3 regions of the Pseudomonas sp. R4-15 genome follow, and region 2 is predicted to be linked to each of the others. Evidence: riboswitches for the same ligand, from Rfam matches in the RefSeq annotation. Region 2 holds a riboswitch; each other region holds the start of a gene.
What was found. A riboswitch is a leader RNA that binds a small molecule or an ion and turns the genes downstream of it on or off. The one in region 2 is predicted to bind cobalamin.

Region 1 (6,923 bases), 1.3 Mb from region 2:
CGTCGAATCGCAATCTGCCCAATGGCAAACGTGGATTCGGTGAGCGACAGGAGCGGCGAGATGCAGGTGCAAGGTTTCTTCGAAGGACTGGGTGAAGCCCTGGGCTCGGCGCTGCGCTGGGTGCTCGACGTACTCTCCGGGCTGCTCGGCGCCCTGGTCGGCGCCGGCGCCAGCTTTCTCGACGGCCTGGCCTCCGCGCTAGGCATGGACCGCTCGCTGATCGGCCTGGCGGTCCTGGTGATCGGTCTGCTGTTGCTGATTGGCGCGTTTCGCGCGTTCTTCCGCCGCTCCATCGTCAGCGGCGTGATCCTGTTGCTGCTGGCGCTCTGGCTGCTCGGCCTGGTGATCCATTGAGCCCGCCGGCCTGGCCGTTACGCGGGCCCTTTCGGCTTCATGGCCCCCACTCGATTCGGGTAAACTCGCCGGTCATTCTTCCCAGAACGACCAGTCTGATGTCCAAGACGTTCCACGAGATCCCCCGCGAACGGCCCGCAACGCCTCTGCTCGACCGCATCGACGATCCGCGCGCCCTGCGCAACCTGAGCGAAACGGAACTTGCCGAGTTGGCCGACGAGCTGCGTCTGGAGCTGCTGTACGCCGTGGGCCGCACCGGCGGGCACTTCGGTGCGGGGCTGGGCGTGGTCGAACTGACCCTCGCCCTGCACTACGTCTTCGACACCCCCGACGATCGCCTGGTCTGGGACGTCGGCCACCAGGCCTACCCGCACAAGATCCTCACCGGTCGCCGCGCGCGCATGGAAACCTTGCGCCAGAAGGACGGCCTGGCCGCCTTCCCACGGCGCAGCGAAAGTGAGTACGACACCTTCGGCGTCGGCCATTCCAGCACCAGCATCAGCGCCGCACTGGGCATGGCCCTGGCCGCACGCCTGAAGGGCGAGTCGCGCAAGACCGTAGCGGTGATCGGCGACGGCGCGATGACCGCCGGGATGGCCTTCGAGGCACTCAACCACGCCCCGGAAACCGGTGCCGACATGCTCGTGGTACTCAACGACAACGACATGTCCATCTCGCGCAACGTCGGCGGGCTGTCCAACTACCTGGCCAAGATCCTCTCCAGCCGCACCTACGCGAGCATGCGCGAAGGCGGCAAGAAGGTGCTCTCGCGACTGCCCGGCGCCTGGGAAATCGCCCGCCGTACCGAGGAGTACGCCAAGGGCATGCTGGTGCCCGGCACACTCTTCGAAGAGCTGGGCTGGAACTACATCGGCCCGGTCGACGGCCACGACCTGCCGACTCTGGTCGCTACCCTGCGCAACATGCGGGACCTCAAGGGGCCGCAGTTCCTACACGTGGTGACGCGCAAGGGCAAAGGCTTCGCGCCAGCCGAGGCCGACCCCATCGGCTACCACGCGATCACCAAGCTGGAAGCCCCCGGCGCCGCGCCGAAGAAGGCCGGCAGACCGAAATACTCGAACATCTTCGGCCAGTGGCTGTGCGACATGGCCGCAGCCGACCCACGGCTGATCGGCATCACTCCGGCGATGAAGGAAGGCTCGGACCTGGTGGCCTTCGCCGAGCGCTTCCCGGAGCGCTACTTCGACGTCGCCATCGCCGAACAACACGCGGTGACGCTGGCCGCCGGCATGGCTTGCGAAGGCCAGAAGCCGGTGGTGGCGATCTACTCCACGTTTCTCCAACGCGCCTACGATCAATTGGTCCACGACGTCGCGGTGCAGCACCTGGACGTGCTGTTCGCCATCGACCGCGCGGGCCTGGTCGGCGAAGACGGACCGACCCACGCCGGCAGCTTCGATCTCGCCTACCTGCGCTGCATACCCGGCCTGCTGGTGATGACGCCCAGCGACGAGAACGAACTGCGCCGCTTGCTGAGCACCGGCTATCACTACGACGGCCCGGCTGCCGTGCGCTATCCCCGCGGCAGCGGCCCGAACGCCGTGCTGGAGCCCGGCCTGGAGCCGCTGGAAATCGGCAAGGGCGTACTGCGCCGCGAGGGCAGCAAGGTCGCCATCCTGGTCTTCGGCGTACAGCTCGCCGACGCCTTGCAGGTCGCCGAGACCCTGGACGCCAGCGTGGCCGACATGCGCTTCGTCAAACCCCTGGACGAAGACCTGGTGCGGGACCTGGCGGCGAACCACGAGCTGCTCGTCACCGTCGAGGAAAACAGCGTGATGGGGGGGGCCGGCAGCGCGGTCAGCGAGTACCTCAGCGCCGCGGCTCTGCAGACCGAGGTGCTTCATCTGGGTCTGCCGGATCGCTATGTCGAGCATGCGAAACCCGAGCAGATGCTCGCCGAGTGCGGCCTGGATGCCGCCGGCATCGAGGCCGCCATCCGTCGTCGGCTAGCGGACTGACTGCCCCCTTTGGCGCAGGCAAACCCGCCCCCTGCACCGGCCCCGCTCAACGCCATCGAGCACCGACTGCTCACCGGTCGTCGCAAAGCCCACCCTACGGTGGGCTTTGTCGTTTCAGAGACATATCGCGCACCTATTCTGAACCGACACCCTGCGTGCGAGCGCCTCACGAGCCTTATTGCGCACTCAAACGTCCAGCCTCGGCAAACCGGCACGCGACTTGCTACCCGCGCCCGTTTATCCGTTTTTTTTGGAGCAAGGCGTCCATGGAACTCAAGAGCCAGCGCATGCAGCGGTCGAGTAACGAACGCCATTGGCTGGGCTGGTTTGGCAGCAATGGAGCCCTGAAGCTGCGCTGGGCTAGCCTGGTGAATCGCCATCAGGCTGCACGTATCGAGAAGACCTTCGAAGGCCTGGTGCAGACCCGCACCCGCTTGCTGATTAGCTGGGCCAAGCAGCACTGGCAGCAACTCGGCCAACTCAGTCAGCATGTCGCCAGCCAGTGGCCAGATGTCGACGAGCGCTGGCTGATGACGATCCAAGCGAATCTGCCGGAAGTCTCCGAGTTATTCGTGGTCGCCGCCGATAGCGCGATCCTCGCGTCCAGCCGTCCCGGCCGAAAGGGGCAGATACATGAGGCAAGGGCACTGGCCCAAGGGCTGCGCGACAAATTCCTCCAGGGTCCCTACTGCGATCCGCTCACCGAACGCTTCGGCGCCACCCGCTCGCGCTTCCATGATGCCGTGACGCTGATGTTCCACCAGCCTGTCCAAGTCGCCGGACAGGCCGCAGGCTGCCTCTGTGCCCGCATACCCAATGACGTACTCAGTGACCTGATCCAACGTGAGGCTGGGCACGTCTACCCGGATTCCGGCGACAACTACCTGTTCATGGTCAAGGCGGTCTTCGATCCGAGCATCGCCCAGGGTACCGCGCTGTCTCGCTCACGCTTCGAGGACGACACATTCAGCGGCGGCGAAAACCTCAAGCAAGGCGTAAGCACCGCCTTCGGCAGCGTCCGGGTACAACGCCAGACCGAGTTCGAACTGCGCTTCACAAACCCGGCGACAGGAGAATTGCACCCAGGCGTGCGCGAAACCATCCACCGCGGGCATAACCTCTTCGTGCTCTATCCGGGCTATCCGGACTATCGCCACATTCCAGTGGTCGGCGCGGGCACCACCTTGCAATTGCCCGGCTCCCCGGACACCTGGGGGATGATGTGCGAAGGCGATTTGGCCGAGGTCTATCGCCCGCGCAGCAGCAACTATCGTCTACTGCGCAGCCTGCTAATTCATCTCGCCGTGGTCGCCGCCGGCTACGCCGGGGGACGCTGGCTGGGGCTGACCCAGCCAGCGTTGGATGCACTTGCCGGAGGACTCGCGCTGGGCGCCATGGGCAGCTTCTGGGCGCTCAGCCTGCGGCCACTCTCACGCCAACTGCAACAGCTATGCGATTTTTTCCTGGACACCGCCGAGTGCGGTGCTCCGCTTTCCAGCCGGCTCTCGGCGGAGCACTTCCGCGCTGACGAAAGTGGAGAGCTCGCGCGCTGGGTGAACAGCTTCGTCGACAAGCTCGACACCACCATGAACAGCATCAAGACCGCTGGAAATGCGCTCAGCCGTACATCCAGCGAACTCGGCCTGGCGTCTGCCCAGGCCAGCCGTTGCGCCCAGGACCAGCGCACTGCAGCCGGTATCACCGCCGAAGCCACCGATGGGGTAAGTCGTAGCATCGGCGAGATGAGCGAACACATGCTCGACAGCACCAGCGCTTCGCAGCGCACCCTGGCCATGGCCCGAGAAGGCGCTGCGCAGGTGACCCGAACCACCACCGAGATCGGCCAATTAGCCAAGCAGGTCCAGAGTGCCTGGGAAAAGGTCTCCGGGCTCAACAGCCAAGCCCAGTCGGTAAGCAACCTGAGCAATTCGATCCGCGGCATCGCTGAACAAACCAATCTGCTGGCCCTCAACGCCGCCATCGAGGCCGCGCGGGCCGGCGACTCCGGGCGCGGCTTCGCGGTGGTCGCCGACGAGGTGCGCAAACTCGCCCGAAATACCACCGAGGCGACCCAAGCGATCGCCAGCAGCCTGGCCGAGATCATCGCGCAGATCGCCCAGGCGGCCGAATCCATGGAGGCCTGCCAGCGCAGCGCCGGCGGCAGTGTGGAGCAGGCACAGGAGGCCGATCGCACGCTGCATCTGATCCAACAGGAAGTCGCCGCGATGCAGCGTCGCATCGAGCAGGTCAGTCAGACGATGCACGAACAGCACGCCCAGGCGCAGGCCGCCAACCAGCAGGCGCAGACCATCACCCAAGGCGCCATCCAGAGCACCAGCGCGGCACAGGAAGCACGCAGTGCAACGCTGGTGCTGGAACAACTGGTGCTGGACCTGCACAAAGCCGCCGCCAACCTGGGTGAAAGCCAGGCGGTCTGAGCCAGCGGACGCTCACAACCCCCGAGCCTTCACTCGGTGTCCAGATAGGGCGACTCGAGTGGCGCTGGCGCGAGGGACAGCGCCCATCCCGCCAAGGGAGATAGCGAATCACCGAACCGCTACATGAGCGTCGTTCAGGCGCCCAGCTCAGGGGTTTCGCTTGCCTGCATCGCACAGTGCCATTAAGGTGCGCGCGATATCTGTTTGCCATCCTGGTGCGCGTGCCCCGCACGCGTGAAACGGGAAGCCGGTGAGCCCCAGGGCAATTCCGGCGCTGCCCCCGCAACGGTAATCGACGTCGGTCCATTCCCCTGGGCCCACGGCTGCTCCAACGCCACTGTGCCGATCGGCATGGGAAGGCGAGCCGCCGAGTCGAAAGCCCGGAGACCGGCCAGGATGGACGCTACCAGGTGCTGCGGAGGGCCGCACCGTCGAGCACGGGTGCCCGTCGTCCGCCGTTCGCTATCTGCCCTCCTCGAAGCCTTCTTTCGCCTTTGAGGACGTCCATGAAACTCACTCCCCTGGCGCTGGCGATCAGCCTGCTGCCGACCCTGCCCGCCACCGCCGAAGAGGTCTCGCGCGAGGACGCGCTCAAGCTCGACGCGCTACTGATCACCGCCGACCGCAGCGTGGAAGAACGCGCGCAGAGCAGCGCGGCGAGCAGCGTGTTCACCCGCGCCGATATCGAGCGGCTGCAACCGACCGACGTGCTCGACCTGCTGCGCCATGCCCCGGGCGTGAGCATCACCCGCAACGGCGGCCCGGGCAGCCTCTCGGGCCTGTTCATCCGCGGCACCAGCAGCGCCCAGGCGCTGGTACTGGTGGATGGCGTGCGCATCGCCGGCGCCTCCAGCGGCCTCACCTCGCTGGAATACCTGAACCTCGACCAGATCGAGCGCGTGGAAGTGGTACGCGGCGGCCGCTCGGCGCTCTACGGTGCCGACGCCGTCGGCGGCGTGGTGCAGATATTCACCCGCCGCGGCGAGGCGGGCCTGAGCCCGCGCGTGCACTTCGGCATTGGCAGCCACGGCACCTTCGAGCGCAGCCTGGGCCTCTCCGGCGGTGACGCGCAGACCCGTTTCGACCTCGGCGCGTCCCTCGATGAAAGCGATGGCACGCAGCGCACGGACCTGCCCGGCAGCGAGGACAGCGCTTACCGCAACAAAGCCTTCAACCTGAGCCTGTCGCATCGCTTCAGCGACAGCCTGCAGGCCGGCGTGAACCTGCTGCGCCAGACTGGCAAGGCGGAATATGACAACACTGACTACCCGACCACCCCCGCCGATACAGACTTCGAGCTGTCGAGCGCCAGCGCCTTCCTCGACGCCCGGCTCAGCCATTACTGGAGCAGCCGGCTCGAACTCGGCCATGCCGAAGACCGGCAAACGTCAAATGCGTCCTATGGCATGTCCCTCTACAACACCTATCGGGATCAGGCGTCCTGGCTCAACACCCTCAGTCTCAGCGAGACTCAACAGCTTCAGTTAGGTGTCGACTGGTACGAGGACGAGCTGCATAGCGCTCCGGATTTCGCGCAGGACTCACGCTGGAACCATGGGGTCTTCATTCAACATCGCCTGGAAGCCGAACGCTTCGCCACCGAAGTAGGGGCGCGCTACGACGATAACCAAGCGTACGGCGGCCACACCAGTTGGAATGCCGCTGTCACTTACCACCTGGATGACACCAACGATCTCATTGCCTCCTACAACGAGGCATTTCGCGCCCCTAACTTCAATGACCTCTATGATCAGTACGGCAACGGCAACCCGGACCTGAATCCCGAGAAGGCGCGCACCCAAGAGCTGCAATGGCGTAGTCAGCTGACAACCGAGACACGTCTGGAGCTCTCGGCCTACCACACCGTTATCGACGACGCGATCGTTGGCTACCCATCGGTCAACGTGGACAAAGCGCGTATCCAAGGCCTGGAAACCAGCCTTTTCTATACGCTGCCCGGCTGGCAGGCCCAGGCGAGCTATTCACTGGTCGATGCACGTAACGCCAGTGGTGGTAGCAATGATGGCCAGCGTCTACCGCGCCGTCCGCAGAATACATTCAAGTTCGACCTGGACCGCCACTTCGGCGACTACAGCATCGGTGGAAGTTGGCAGTTGGTTGGCCATAGCTATAACGATGTGGCCAACGCGGA
Region 2 (6,923 bases):
CCGTCGGGCAGCTCCAGCAGCTCGGCCAGCGCCTGGGGATCGAACAGCGAGACCCAGCCCATCCCAAGCCCTTCCGCGCGGGCTGCCAGCCAGAGGTTCTGGATGGCGCAGGAGAGCGAGGCGAGGTCCATTTGCGGCATCGTGCGCCGCCCGAAGACTTCCTTGTCGCGATCATCGCCCAGCGCCGCCACCAGCAGCTCGGCGCACTCCAGCACACCTTCCACCTTCAGCCGCAGGAAGCGCTCGCCCCGCGCACCGAGCGCTTCGGCGGTGCGCTGGCGCTCCCTCTCCACCAACTGGTGAATCAGCTCGCGACGGGCGCGACTGGCCACGCGGATGAAGCGCCAGGGCTGCATCAGGCCGACACTCGGCGCCTGGTGCGCCGCCTGCAGCAGTCGGTTGAGCGTCTCACGGGGAATTTCGCCACCGCTGAAATGGCGCATGTCGCGGCGTTCGGCGATGACCCGGTAGAGGGCGGCGCGCTCGGGGGCGCTGAAGGCGTGATCGTTCATGGTCTGAGCAACGCGGCGGCGGCCAAAGGCGCCGACGGCAGGTAGAAGTGAATGTAACTGGCGGTGGTACGGCCGATACGATAGACGGCCTCCGCCGTGGGACCACCGTTCGGACACTCGCCCAGCGCCAGCGGCGCCTGGGGCGTGTCCAGCAGCGAATGGTGGAAGCTGTGTCCGCGCAATCGACCTTCCGGCAGGCTGACCTGCTGCAGGCCGAGACCGGCCAGGCGCGGCTGCAGCCGCGCGCGGCCCGGTAGAATCCCGAGCATCGGCGCGACCTGGCCATCGCGGTCGGCCAGTTCATCGAGCAGATAGAGCAGTCCGCCGCACTCGGCGAGAATCGGCCGTCCGGCGGCGTGGTGCGCGCGGATCGCCTCGCGCAGCGCCGTGTTGTTTGCCAGGGTCGCCAGGTGCAGCTCGGGATAACCGCCGGGCAGGTAGAGGCTGTCCACCTCCGGCAGGCTTACGTCCGCCAGCGGCGAGAAGAACTGCAGCTGTGCGCCGAGCGTCTGCAACAGCTCCAGGTTGGCCGCGTAGAGAAAGCCCAGTGCGGCGTCCCGCGCCACGCCGATGCGCACCCCGGCCAGCACTTGGGGTAGCTCGTGCGCCTCGCTGGCGGCGAAGTCGACGCTCGGCGGCAGGCCGATGCCCTGCCCTTCGAGGGCGTCGGCGGCGGCTTCCAGGCGCGTCTCCAGATCGGCGATTTCCGCCGCCTGCACCAGGCCCAGGTGCCGCGAGGGCAGCGTCAACGCCGCATCGCGCGGCAACCCCGCGAGCCAAGGCAGGTGCGCCGGCATCGCCTCGCGCAGCAACTGCGCATGGCGCGCGCTGCCGACACGATTGGCGATCACCCCGGCGAAACGCAGGGTCGGGCGAAAGGCCGCCAGGCCCAGCGCCATGGCGGCAAAGGTCTGCGCCATGGCGCTGGCATCGATGACAGCGAGCACCGGCAGGCCGAATCGCTCGGCGAGGTCCGCCGCCGACGGCTGGCCGTCGTAGAGCCCCATCACCCCTTCGACGAGGATCAGGTCGGCCTCCCCGGCCGCGTCCCAGAGCAGGCGCCGGCACTGCGCCTCGCCGAGCAGCCAGAGGTCCAGGCTGTGCACCGGGGCGCCGCTGGCGCGTTCGAGCAGCATCGGATCGAGAAAATCAGGCCCGCACTTGAATACCCGCACGCGCTGGCCCTGGCGCCGATACAGGCGCGCCAGGGCGGCGGTGACGGTGGTCTTGCCCTGCCCCGAGGCGGGCGCCGCGACCAGCAGCGCCGGGCATCGGCGAGGGGTGTTCATCCCCGCGCCTCACGACGCTGCAGCGCCAGCAGTCCCAACGACAAGTGCAGGATCGCGGCGGCGACCAGGTACAGCACGAGGTTGCCGAGCTGGCGCGGGTAGTAACTGGCAATGCGCGCGACGAAGCCGGCCAAGTCCGCCTGGGGGTAATGTCCGGACAGGAAATAGAAACCGCCGCCGGAGATCAGGTAAGCGCACAACGCCGTGCAGCAGACCAACGCGGCCAACGCCAGCAGGTCACGCGCCTCGCCCTGGGCACGCTGGGCGAACAGGCGTCCCGCGCCCCACAGGCAGGCGTAGGCTGGCAGCAAGGCCCAGTACGCCGGCGACAGACACCAGTCCGTGATCTGCCCGCCGCGCAGCGCTGCCCAATCCAGCAACGAGGCCTCGACGAACAGCGCGGCGAAGCCCCAACCCGCACGCAGGTAGAGGCCGGCGAGGAAGAACACCGCCCAGGACGCACTGGGCAAGGCATCCAGGCTAGCGAAGTGCTGACCGCGGGTGACCGCCATCAGCACGGCGAGGGCCAGGCCGATCAGCAGACGTTGCTGCAGGGGGAGAACGGGCATCGTCGGGTCTCCGTCAGAGCGCCTGGTAGCGCAGGGTCAGGTAGAAGGCGCGACCGGGTTGTTCGTAGGTCTGCGCGGTTTCGTAGTCACGGTCGAACAGGTTGGCCAGACGCGCCTGCAGGCGCCACTCGGCATCGATGCGGTACTCGCCGCGCAGGTCCACCAGGGCGTAGCCGGGCATCCGTTCGTCGTCGGCATTGTCGTTGCCGTCGAAGCGCTGGCTGGCGGCGTAGAGGGTCGCGCCCACGCCGAAGGCCTCGCCCAGGTCGCGATCGGCGTCCAGGTTGAAGGTGCGCTTGGCGCGACGTGCCAATTGCTGGCCATGGTTCTCGCTGCTGCGATCCTGCGGGTCCATCAGCGTGGCGCTGGCCGCCAATTGCCAGCCGGCCCATTCGCCGCGGACCCTCGCCTCCAGGCCGCGAATGCGCGCGCGCTCGACGTTTTCCGGCCGCATCGGGCTGCTGCCGGCCCAGACGATCATGTCGTCGATCTGGTTCTCGAAGGCGTTCAGCTCCCACTCGCCCCAGCCGGCCAGCCCGCGCAGGCCCAGCTCGTAGCTGCGCGATTTCTCCGGAGAGAGATCGGGATTGCCGGCGGTAAAGGCGCTTTCGGGGTAGTAGAGGTCGTTGAACGAGGGCGCGCGGAACGCGGTGCCGTAGCTGGCGTTGAGCGTCAGGTCGTCACGCAGCGCGTAGCTCCAGCCGAGGTTGCCGGTGTCGTGCTCACCGAACGCCTGGTTGTCGTCATGGCGCACGCCCAGGGTCAGCCCGTGCCGGCCAAAGCGGCCCTGGTACTGCAGGTAGTAGCCACGGTTGTCACGCGAGTCCTCGGCGTAGTTGTCGCTGGTATCGATGCGATCACGCTGGAAGTCGAAGCCCGCGCTGAGCAACTGGTTCTCCGCCAGGCGGATATCGTTCTGCCAGCCGAAGGTGTCGCGGGAGGTATTGAAGCGCGAGTAGAAGTTGCCGGCGCGGTAGTTGTCGGCGCGATCCTCACTGTGTCCGCTCTGCAGCACCACCGTCCAGGACTGGAATACGGCGAAACGCGCGGAGCCGGAGATCACCTGCTGCTCCCCATCGGCATAGGGCTTGCGGGCGCTGGCGCTGGAGGAGCTGGGGTCGTACTCGCTGTGGGTGCTCGCCTGCAGCCAACTGCCTTCGAGCTGCAGGCCGTTGTCGAAGTGGTAGCCGCCACGCAGCGAGCCTGAGGTTTCCCGGTAGCCATCGGCGTCCGGCTCGTAGCTGCCCGGCGAGGACGCCCGGTAGGCGCGCGCATTGGTGCCGTCGGTTTCCTCGCTGCTCACGCCCAGGTCGAACCAGCCGCCGCCGTGCCGCGCGGAAACACCCGCGCTGCGGGTGTAGCTGGAGCGACTGCCCGCGCCGATCGACAGATAGGGTTTGAATCCCTCGCCGGAGCCCTTGCGGGTGAAGATCTGCAATACGCCGCCGAGCGCCTCGGCGCCGTACAGGCTCGAACGCGGCCCGCGCACCAGTTCGATACGCTCGATGCGCTCCACGGGAATGTCCTGCAGGGCCGCGGTGCCGGTGGTCGCGGAGCCGATCTTGACGCCGTCGACCAGCACCAGCAGTTGCTTGTCGCTGACCCCACGCAGGTACAGCGAGGTGCTGGTACCGCGCCCTCCGTTGCTGGCGAACTGCACGCCGGGCAGGCCGCGCAGCAACTGCGGCAGGCTCTGCGCCTGGCTGCGCTCGATGTCTTCGCGGGTCAGCACGCTGCTGGAGGCGACGTCGACCAGCGCCTGGTCGGTCCGCGTGGCGGTCACCACCTGTTCGGCCAGGGTCAGGGATGCGGCCAGGGCCGCGGGAGAAAAGCAGGATGCACCGACCAGCGCCCAGGCGATCGGCGAGAAACGTACAGGATTCAAGCGAGGTTCTCCGTCGTGCCACCCGCACGACTGTCAGTCATCGTGGGCAGACGGAGAAATGGACGCGAAACGGGACGGGCGCCGACGGCGCACTCCCCGCCGTGCCCGCCGCACTGCCATGAGCTGCGCCAGGCCGGTCTCCGGGCTCGCGAGCGACGGGCAATATCACCCGCCAGGACACGCACCTTCCCGTGCTTGCGCACAGTGGTCATCGCGTATCCGAGGCTCGCCTACCGTTGCGGGGGCAGCGCCGGAATGCTCCCGCGCAGCATGCGCGCGGAGGTCACCGGCTTCCCTGTTTCACCCTCGGGGCAGCGCCGGCACGAAGCTGGCGGATGCCCCGCCGACGTCATGCATCGGGCGGGCACCTGAGGCAGGCGGCAGGTTAGAGCGCGAGGCTTCGCGCGTCAACGACGGCGCTGTCGCGCCGTGGGGAATCTTTTTGCCAGCATGCGTTTCGAAACCTGCAGGACCCCAATTCGACAACGCCGCGGTATCCTCTGGCCTATGACGACCATCGTGCAGATCTCCGACACCCACTTCGGCACCGAACAGCCCGAGGTGGTCGCCGCCCTGGAAGCCCACGTGCGCGAGCGTCCGGCGCAATTGTTGGTGCTTTCGGGCGACATCACCCAACGTGCGCGCAACGGCCAGTTCGCCGCCGCCCGCGGGTTTCTCGACCGCCTGCAGGCCGACGGCATCGAACGTTCCCTGGTGATCCCCGGCAACCACGACATCCCGCTGTACAACCTGCTGGCGCGCTTCCTGCGGCCGTACGGCAACTACCGCCGGCATTTCGGCAAGAACCTCGAGCCGATCTACGAGGACGACTGCCTGCTGGCCATCGGCCTCAACACCACCCATCCCAAGCGCCACAAGGACGGATTGGTGAGCCGCGGCCAGGTGCGCCGGGTACGTCGCCTGCTCGAACGCGGCGACCCACGCAAAGTGCGCATGGTGATCGCGCACCAGCCGTTCGGCTCGATGGTGCCCAGCGATCTGAGCAACCTGCAACGCGGCGCCCTGGCGGCGCTGACCTGCTGGGCGGACGTCGGGCTGGACCTGGTGATGGGCGGGCACATCCATCTGCCCTACGTGTTGCCCCTGCGCAATCAGTACCCCAGCCTGAGCCATGACATCTGGACGGTACAGGCCGGCACCACCCTCTCCTCGCGGGTACGCGGCAGCGCGCCGAACTCCTTCAACCGGCTGTGCATCGAGCCGGGTGAAAACAAGCGCGCACGGGTCGAGCGCTGGGACTTCCAGCAGGGCCGCTTCGTCCTCGGCGCCCGCTTCGAATTGGGCTGGAAGGCAAGCGACGCGATGCTGGGCCTGGCACCCGTCCAGGCCCCTATCCCTTCCTAGGAGGGGTTGCGGAGGAGGAACGTCAACGCCGGCGCAAAGCCTTCGCGCATGCACGAGCGGGCAAAGAGGGTCATAATCGCCCACTTCGCTCTGTAACAATCCATTTCCGCCGATGTCCGAGCAACCCAGTCCATCGCCCCAACCGGCGCCCAGCCCCACGCCCGCCGCGAGCAAGCCTGGCCGCTTTCGCCGCCCACGTTGGCGGGAGTGGCGACAGCGCCTGGCCTTCTGGGTCGGGGCTCTGCTGGTGGGCCTCGCGGCCTTGGCCTTCGCTTGGCTGGCGGACGAATCCTTCGCGCTGTTCAAACGCATGCTCGGCGCCGCCAGTTGGTTGCCATTGCTCATCACCCCCGCGGGCTTCGCCCTGCTGGCCTGGGTCACCCATCGCTGGTTCGGCAACGCCAAGGGCAGCGGCATTCCCCAGGTGATCGCCGCCCTGGAAACGCCCTCGCTGCGCTTCCGTGCCCAGGTACTGGCGCTGCCGGTAGCGGCGATACGCATGCTCTTCACCCTCGGCGCGCTGCTGGTCGGCGGCTCGGTGGGCCGCGAAGGCCCGACGGTGCACGTGGGCGCCGCCATCATCTATGCCTTCGGCCGGCGCCTGGGGCTGCACGACCGCCGCACCATCGCCGGACTGATCCTCGCGGGCGGCGCGGCGGGGATCGCCGCGGCGTTCAATACGCCACTGGCCGGGATCGTCTTCGCCATCGAAGAGCTCAGCCGCACCTTTGAGCAGCGCTTCAGCGGCCTGGTGCTCACCGCGGTGCTGATCGGCGGCGCCGTGACCCTGGGCCTGATGGGCCACTACGCCTATTTCGGCAACATCGGCGGCAGTCTGCCGAGTGGCTGGGGCTGGAGCGAGGTACCGGCCTGCGCCCTGCTCGGCGGCGTGCTCGGCGGGTTCTACGTGAAGCTGGTGCTGCCGACCCAGGAGGGCTGGCTTGGACGCATGTGTCAGCTACGCGGGCGCTTCCCGGTACGCTTCGCCGCCGCCTGCGGCCTGCTGCTGGCGCTGCTCGGGCTGGCCTCGGGCAACCACGTATTCGGCACTGGCTACGAAGAGACCCGTGCGCTGCTGGAGGGCGAGCCGATGACCGATGCGAGCTTCCTGCTCTGGAAGTTCCTGGCCAACGTGGTGTCCTACCTGTCCGGCATCCCCGGCGGGCTGTTCTCGCCTTCGCTGAGCATCGGCGCGGCCTTCGCGCCGTTGCTCTCGCTACTGCCGGACGTGGACCCACGGACCTGCGCCCTACTGGGCATGGGCGCCTACCTCGCTGGCGTGACACGCTCGCCGCTGACCGCC
Region 3 (6,923 bases), 750 kb from region 2:
CACGTCGACCAGGGTGACCACCGCGTCCACGGTGCAGGCGTTCTTGATCTCCGGCCAGCCGAAGGCCTGTACCAGCGGTTTGGGCAGTGCCAGGCCGCTGGTTTCGATGAGGATGTGGTCGATCTGCTCGCGACGGGCGATCAGCTCGCGCATCACCGGCTGGAATTCCTCCTGCACGGTGCAGCACAGGCAGCCGTTGGACAGCTCGTAGAGCTGGCCGGCCGCTTCGCCGCCGTCTTCCTCGCAGCCGATGCCGCAGCCGCGCAGGATCTCGCCGTCGATGCCCAGCTCGCCGAACTCGTTGACGATCACCGCGATGCGCCGGGCGCCGGCGTTCTCCAGCAGGTGGCGCAGCAGCGTGGTTTTGCCGCTGCCGAGGAAGCCGGTGACGATGGTGACGGGAATCTTGGCGGGGGTCATGATCGGTACCTTGGTCGCTAAAGGAAAAATCAGGATTCGAGCGCCGGAATGCGCGCGACGAACTTGCCGCGGATACCGGCGGGCCACTGGCGGAACGGCACCTGGCCGGTCTCGCTGTCGGCATAGTGGGTGGCGTAGTCGAGCAATGCGGCGGCCGCCTCGGCCTCCGGCTCGAAGCCGCCGAACACATAGGTGATCTTGCCGGGGGCCCGCAGCGCGGCGCTGCAATGCCGCTCGCAGGCCATCAGGCAACGGGTGCGTTGCAGCTGCAGCGGCGCATCGCCGAGCTGGCGTTCCAGCTCGTTGGCAAAGCGCTCCCCGCGCCGTGGGGTATCGCCCTCGGCGGTGCCGCCGCAGGTTTCACAGACGATCAGGGTGACGCTCATCGGGAAGACTCCGGGTGCAGCGCCCAGGGCAGCACGAAGCGCTGCTCCTCGTGCTCGCCGAGCATGGCGCGGACCTTGTAGACACGTTGCAGATTGGCCGGGGTGAGCACCTGGCGTGCGCTGCCGCAGGCCACCGGGAGACCGCCGTCGAGCAGCAGGATGCGCTCGCAGAAGCGACTCGCCAGGGTCAGGTCGTGCAGCACCACCAGCGCGGCCTGGCCGGCGCGGCATTGCGCGCGCAGCAGTTCCATGACGCTGAGCTGATGAAAAGGATCGAGGGCCGCCACCGGTTCGTCGGCCAGCAGCAGGTGGGCGCCCACCGCCAGTGCCCGCGCCAGTCGTGCCCGCGCGCGCTCGCCACCGGAGAGCTGGTCGATGCGCCGCCCGGCCAGGGTGACCAGCGCGGTACGTTGCAACGCCTGCTCGATGGCATGGGCGTCTTCCGCACCCGGCAGGCCGAAGGGCCGGCGGTGGGGAATGCGCCCCAGGGCCACGTAGTCACGCACCGTCAGCGGCCAGCCGCCCTGCCCGTCCTGGGCCAGGTAGGCCAGCCGGCGGGCGCGCTCCGTCGCCGCCAGGGCCGCGAGGTTTTCGCCCCCCAGCGTCACCTCGCCGCGGTAGCGCTGCAACTGCGCCACGGCGCGCAGCAGGGTGCTCTTGCCGGCGCCGTTGGGGCCGATCAGGCCGACCAGCTCCCCTGGCGCGACCTGCAGATCGATACCGTCGAGCAGCGTCCGCCCCTCCACCTCGACGCCCAGGGCGCTCAGTCGCAGCAGACTCATGCGCGCAGCCCACGCTGGCGCAGCACCAGCAAGAGGAAGAACGGCGCGCCCAGCAGCGCCGTGACGACGCCGAGCATCAACTCGCGCTCGCCGGGCAGCAGGCGTAGCAACAGGTCCGCGCCGAGCAGCAGCACGGCGCCGCCCAACGCACTGGCCAGCAGCAGCCGCGACGGGTGATAGCCCACGGCGCGGCGCAACAGGTGCGGCACCACCAGGCCGACGAAGCCGATCACCCCGCTGACCGCCACGCTGGCGCCCACGCACAGCGCGCAGCCGAGCACCACCTGCAAGCGCAGGCGCGCCAGGTTGATGCCCAGGCTGGCGGCCTCGTCCTCGCCCAGGCCGAGGGCGTCCAGCCCGCGTCCACAGGCCAGCAGCAGCCCGACGCCCAGCAGAATGAACGGTGTGCTCAGGCGCAGGTCGGCGAAGCTGCGGTCGGCCAGCGAGCCCATCAGCCAGAGCACGATGTCCTGCATGTCGCTCGGCGTCGGTGCCAGACTGATGGCCAGCGAGGTCGCCGCGCCGGCCAGCGAGGACAGCGCGATGCCGGCGAGGATCAGCGTCAGGTTGCCACCGCGTCGGCGCGCCAGCAGGTACAGCGCCAGCGTGGCCAGGGCCGCCGCGCCCATCGCCGTCAGCGGCAGCATCCAGGCGCTGACCCCGGCCAGCCCGTAGTAGAGACAGAGCACCGCGCCGAGACTGGCGCTGGAACTGACGCCCAGCAGCCCCGGCTCGGCCAGCGGATTGCGCAACAGACCCTGCAGCGCCGCGCCGGCGCAACCCAGCGAGAGACCGACGAGGATCGCCAGCAGCACCCTCGGCAGGCGCACCTGCTGCACGATCAACTGCTGGCGCACTGCGGGACGCGACAGGTCGCCCGTTTCCACCGGCGCGGCCAGCAGCGCGCTCGCCACCTCGCCGGTGGCAAGCGGCACCGGACCGACGCGCAGCGAAGCCAGCGCCAACAGCGCCAACAGCGCCAGCAGCACGAGCAGGGCCGGATTCAGCCAGCGGCTCACAGGTTCACCGCCTGCAGCGCCGCCGAGAGCTGTTCGGCGCTGTCGATGAGTTGCCAATCACTGCATCCCCAGTGGTTGCCTGGCAGGCGCACCGCGGGCCGCTGCTCGAGCAACGCCTGGAACAGCGGGTGGCGCGAATAGGCCGAGCGCGCCAGGCCCTGGTCGCCAGGCATGTCGGCAAGGACGAAGGCGTCCGGCGGGTCCTCGAGCAACGCCTCCAGGGAGACCGTTCCCCAACCCCGCACCCGCTGCGCGTTACGCGCGCCAAGGGCGGCGAACAGCGTGTCGACGTAGGTCTCGCGCCCGGCACTGCCGCCGTTGGTGCGCAGGTACAACAGCCGCGGTGCGTGACCGCGCTGCCCCAGGCGTTGCAAACGCCGCTCGACGTCCTCGGCGAGCGCTTCGCCCGCCTCCGAGCGATCGATCTGCGTGGCGAACTCGCGAGTGCTGGCGAGAATCTGCGGCCAACTGACCGGATAACTGGGCGTGACCACACGAATGCCGTTGCGCCGCAGCAGCTCACCCCCGTTATGCGCCAGCCAACGCCGCGAGGCGATGACGATGTCCGGATGCAGTGCCAGCACCTCCTCCAGGCTGGCGCTGTTGCCGGGCAACTGGCGTGCCTGCCGCGCCCAACGGGAACGGGCCGGGTCCTGGCTCTGCCGGGACACCGAGAGCAATTGTCCGGGCGCCGCCAGGCTCAGCGCCAGTTGGTCGGCGCAGAGATTGGTGGAAACCAGGCTCGGCAATGCGGCCTGCACCTGGCAGGCGCAAAGCACGAGGAGCAGCGCAAGCAGACGCATCAGAAATCCAGGCCGGCCTGACCTTTCACACCGGCGCCGAAGGCGTGCTTGACGTCGCGGATTTCACTCACGGTATCCGCCAGCTCAACCAGCTCCGGCCGTGCGGCGCGGCCGGTGACGATCACGTGCTGGTGCGCCGGACGATTGCGAATCGCCGCCAGCACCCGCTCGCTGTCCAGGTAGTTGTACTTGAGCATGTAGGTCAACTCGTCGAGCAGCACCAGATTCAGCGCCGGGTCGGCGAGCATGGCCTCGGCACAGGCCCACGCCTGGTCGGCGGCGGCCTTGTCGGCATCCCAGTTCTGGGTGTTCCAGGTGAAGCCGGTGGCCATGGCGTGGTAGGTCACCTGGGGCAGGTTCTGCTGCAGGAAGATGACTTCGCCGGAGGCCTGGGTACCCTTGATGAACTGCACCACGCCGCAGCGGTGGCCGTGGCCCAGGGCGCGGTAGAGGGTGCCGAAGCCGGACGTGCTCTTGCCCTTGCCGTTGCCGGTGATCAGCACGAAGACGCCGCGCTCGATCTGCGCGCGCTCGATGCCCGCATCCACCACGGCCTTCTTGCGCTTCATGCGCTCGGCGTGGTTCTGCTTCTTCTGTTCGTCGATCATGGAGGGGCTCCGGCAGCCTGGACAGTCTGTCGATGCGGCCGGAACGGGAGCGCTGCGGCCGAAGGCCACAGAAAACGAATGCGCCACTCGCGATGCGACCGGCGCTTCGGCGCTCGCCCACACCCCGGGGCGCACCTTGATGTGCGGGCGAACGGGCCGGTCTTCTGGCTCGCCTTCAACCGTTGCCGCGCCTTCCCGAAGCATCTTCAGTGGCTCGTGCGACAACGTCAGGCTTACAGCAGCGGGGGCTGCGCCGGACTACCCGTCTTGCGGGGTCACCGGACTTCCCGTTTCACCCCGCTCTCGCGGGGCACCTGTTCGTCGCCGCGCAGGGTAGCCGGTTGCGCCCTGCCCGGCAATCTTCACCCCGACACGTTGACGCCGAGCCGCCATGCTGGCACCTTTCCCGCCGCTTCAGGTGTCCCGCGAGAGCGGGGTGAAACGGGAAGTCCGGTGAGTGCGAATGCACGATTCCGGCGCTGCCCCCGCAACGGTAAGCAGGTGATGGTCCGCAATTGCGCCACTGTGCCACGGCATGGGAAGGCTGCATCCATCGTGCCCTGCAAGCCCGGAGACCGGCCTGGAATACATCAACCAAGACGACCGCGGTGGGCGGATGCGTCGGCGCGGGCCTTGGGCATCGCCGTACGTGCGCACCCCTCCTTTGGTATCCCAAGAGGGCCCGATATGAACAACGCAACCCTGAGCCACGGCGCCAGCGCCGCCCTTCCCCTATCCCAACGCATCGCCGTTGCCGCGGGCAGCCTGCTGCTCGGCTGCGCGTTGATCTGGTTCGCCGGCTTCTCCCACCTGGAGATCGTGCACAACGCCACCCACGACGCGCGCCACAGCGCGGCGTTCCCGTGCCACTGACGGGGTGTCGACGATGATCACACGTATCGCGCGCGCCGCGGGCTTTTCGGGCTTGCTGGCGGCCCTGCTGCTGACGCTGCTGCAGAGCTTTTGGGTGACCCCGCTGATTCTCCAGGCTGAGACCTACGAGAGCGCCGGCGCCCCTGCCGAGCAGGCACATGAGCACGAAGCAGGCACACCCACTCACTCGCATGACCACGAAGCCTGGGCGCCGGAGGATGGCGTTTCGCGTACGGCCTTCACCGCACTGGCCAACCTGGTGGTGGCGGTTGGCTTCGCGCTGATGCTTGCCGGCCTGTTCACCCTGCGCCATCCGGCGCACACCTGGCAGGGACTGCTGTGGGGACTGGCGGGCTTCGCGGTGTTCAGCCTGGCGCCCTCCCTCGGACTGCCGCCGGAGGTCCCCGGCACCGCCGCCGCGGCGCTGGAATTGCGTCAGTACTGGTGGATCGGCGCGGCCAGCGCGACCGCCGTCGGCCTCGCGCTGCTGGTGTTCGCCCGTCACTGGGCGCTGAAGCTGCTGGGCCTGCTGCTGTTGCCGCTGCCCCACCTGATCGGCGCGCCGCACCCCGAGGTCCACGAAAGCCTGGCGCCGGAAGCCCTGGCGCAGGAGTTCATCTACGCCTCGCTGGTCACCAACGCGCTGTTCTGGGCCGCCCTGGGCTGGCTGTGCGCCGGGTTCTTCCGTCGCGAGTCCGCCTCGCTGCGCGGCTAGGGCCTGTTCCCGTTTCATTCACGGCCGCGCCGGCACCTGTTTTGGCGCGAGACAAGGCGCAAGTCGCAGGGCTTACCGGGGTAAGTCCAAGACGAGTAACGCCGTATCGCGCCAAAACAGGTGCCGGCCGGTAGGGTTGTGCCAGAAATGACCTGCGCTGTCGTTGCAGGACTTGCCAAGGGAGTGGCCATTGGCTGCGTCCTGCGCCTAACCGCAGGCCATTTCTGGCGACAACGCGGTTCGCGAATGAAACGGGAACAGGCCCTAGGCGATCCGCCTCAACATGTAAAGGGTCTCGTCGACTCGCGCAGCCGCTTCGGCGATGACCACCTCACCGCCCAGCTCCCGCAGCCGGGCGTTGAGGTCCCCGGCGTAGAGCGCGCGGCGCCAGTCACGGTAGTTCTCCGGAGGCGCCAGCCAGGCATGCAGCGCGGGCAAGCGAAAGGCCCAGTTGCCGGCCTCGCAGGCGAAACCCGCCGCACGCAGGCGCGCCACCACCGGCGGGTCGCCCAGCAACACCCCGCGGCACACCTCGAACATCAGCGCGCCGTGATGCGCCAGCAGCGGTGGATCTTCGGATTACGTGCGAAGTCCGGGTCCAGCGTCTGCGCGCTGATGTCCTCGATGGCGTAGCGCGCGCTCAGGTCCGCATCCAGCTCGAAGCGCCGGAAGTTGTTGGAGAAGTACAGCACTCCGCCCTTGGCCAGGCGCGCCATGGCCAGGTCGATCAGGCGGACCTGGTCGCGCTGCACGTCGAACACGCCCTCCATGCGCTTGGAGTTGGAGAAGGTCGGCGGGTCGATGAAGATCAGCTCGTACTCGCCTCGGTCGGCTTCCAGCCAGGCCATCACGTCGCCCTGCTCCAGGCGGTGCTTGTCGGAGAAGCCGTTGAGCGCCAGGTTGCGCCGCCCCCAATCCAGATAGGTCTTCGACAGGTCGACGCTGGTGGTGCTGCGGGCACCGCCCTTGGCCGCATGCACGGTGACCGTGGCGGTGTAGCAGAACAGGTTGAGAAAGCGCTTGCCGGCGGCTTCGCGGGCAATGCGCAGGCGCATCGGCCGGTGGTCGAGGAACAGCCCGGTGTCCAGGTAGTCGGTGAGGTTGACCAGCAGGCGCACATCGCCTTCGCGCACTTCCATGAAGCGCCCGGCGTCGCCCTGACGCTCGTACTGGCGCTTGCCGGCCTGACGTTCGCGGCGCTTGACCACCACCCGCTCGGCGGGAATCTCCAGCGCCTGGGGAATCGCCGCGAGGGCGTCGAGCAGGCGCGCCTGGGCCTTCTCCGGATCGATGGAGCGCGGGGCGGCGTATTCCTGC

Region 1: it holds a riboswitch for cobalamin, as region 2 does, so the genes downstream of both, ACYRGX_RS00240 (TonB-dependent receptor domain-containing protein) here and btuB (TonB-dependent vitamin B12 receptor) in region 2, are expected to answer to the same signal.
Region 3: it holds a riboswitch for cobalamin, as region 2 does, so the genes downstream of both, ACYRGX_RS12475 (CbtB domain-containing protein) here and btuB (TonB-dependent vitamin B12 receptor) in region 2, are expected to answer to the same signal.

Annotation. Positions count from the first base shown of each region.
Region 1 covers NZ_CM147293.1:48,021-54,943, forward strand. The annotation lists gene ACYRGX_RS00225 (hypothetical protein) at 61-354, shown strand; gene dxs (1-deoxy-D-xylulose-5-phosphate synthase) at 453-2,333, shown strand; gene ACYRGX_RS00235 (methyl-accepting chemotaxis protein) at 4,127-4,771, shown strand; cobalamin riboswitch at 4,968-5,181, shown strand; gene ACYRGX_RS00240 (TonB-dependent receptor domain-containing protein) at 5,278-6,923, shown strand, end outside.
Region 2 covers NZ_CM147293.1:3,365,968-3,372,890, forward strand. The annotation lists gene bluB (5,6-dimethylbenzimidazole synthase) at 1-512, opposite strand, end outside; gene ACYRGX_RS16020 (cobyrinate a,c-diamide synthase) at 509-1,801, opposite strand; gene ACYRGX_RS16025 (hypothetical protein) at 1,798-2,370, opposite strand; gene btuB (TonB-dependent vitamin B12 receptor) at 2,384-4,255, opposite strand; cobalamin riboswitch at 4,370-4,593, opposite strand; gene ACYRGX_RS16035 (metallophosphoesterase family protein) at 4,763-5,620, shown strand; gene ACYRGX_RS16040 (chloride channel protein) at 5,733-6,923, shown strand, end outside.
Region 3 covers NZ_CM147293.1:2,613,777-2,620,699, reverse strand. The annotation lists gene cobW (cobalamin biosynthesis protein CobW) at 1-423, opposite strand, end outside; gene ACYRGX_RS12500 (DUF1636 family protein) at 450-806, opposite strand; gene ACYRGX_RS12495 (ABC transporter ATP-binding protein) at 803-1,588, opposite strand; gene ACYRGX_RS12490 (FecCD family ABC transporter permease) at 1,585-2,607, opposite strand; gene ACYRGX_RS12485 (ABC transporter substrate-binding protein) at 2,604-3,410, opposite strand; gene cobO (cob(I)yrinic acid a,c-diamide adenosyltransferase) at 3,410-4,018, opposite strand; cobalamin riboswitch at 4,156-4,351, opposite strand; cobalamin riboswitch at 4,418-4,616, shown strand; gene ACYRGX_RS12475 (CbtB domain-containing protein) at 4,706-4,891, shown strand; gene ACYRGX_RS12470 (CbtA family protein) at 4,905-5,606, shown strand; gene ACYRGX_RS12465 (hypothetical protein) at 5,871-6,146, opposite strand; gene rlmKL (bifunctional 23S rRNA (guanine(2069)-N(7))-methyltransferase RlmK/23S rRNA (guanine(2445)-N(2))-methyltransferase RlmL) at 6,146-6,923, opposite strand, start outside.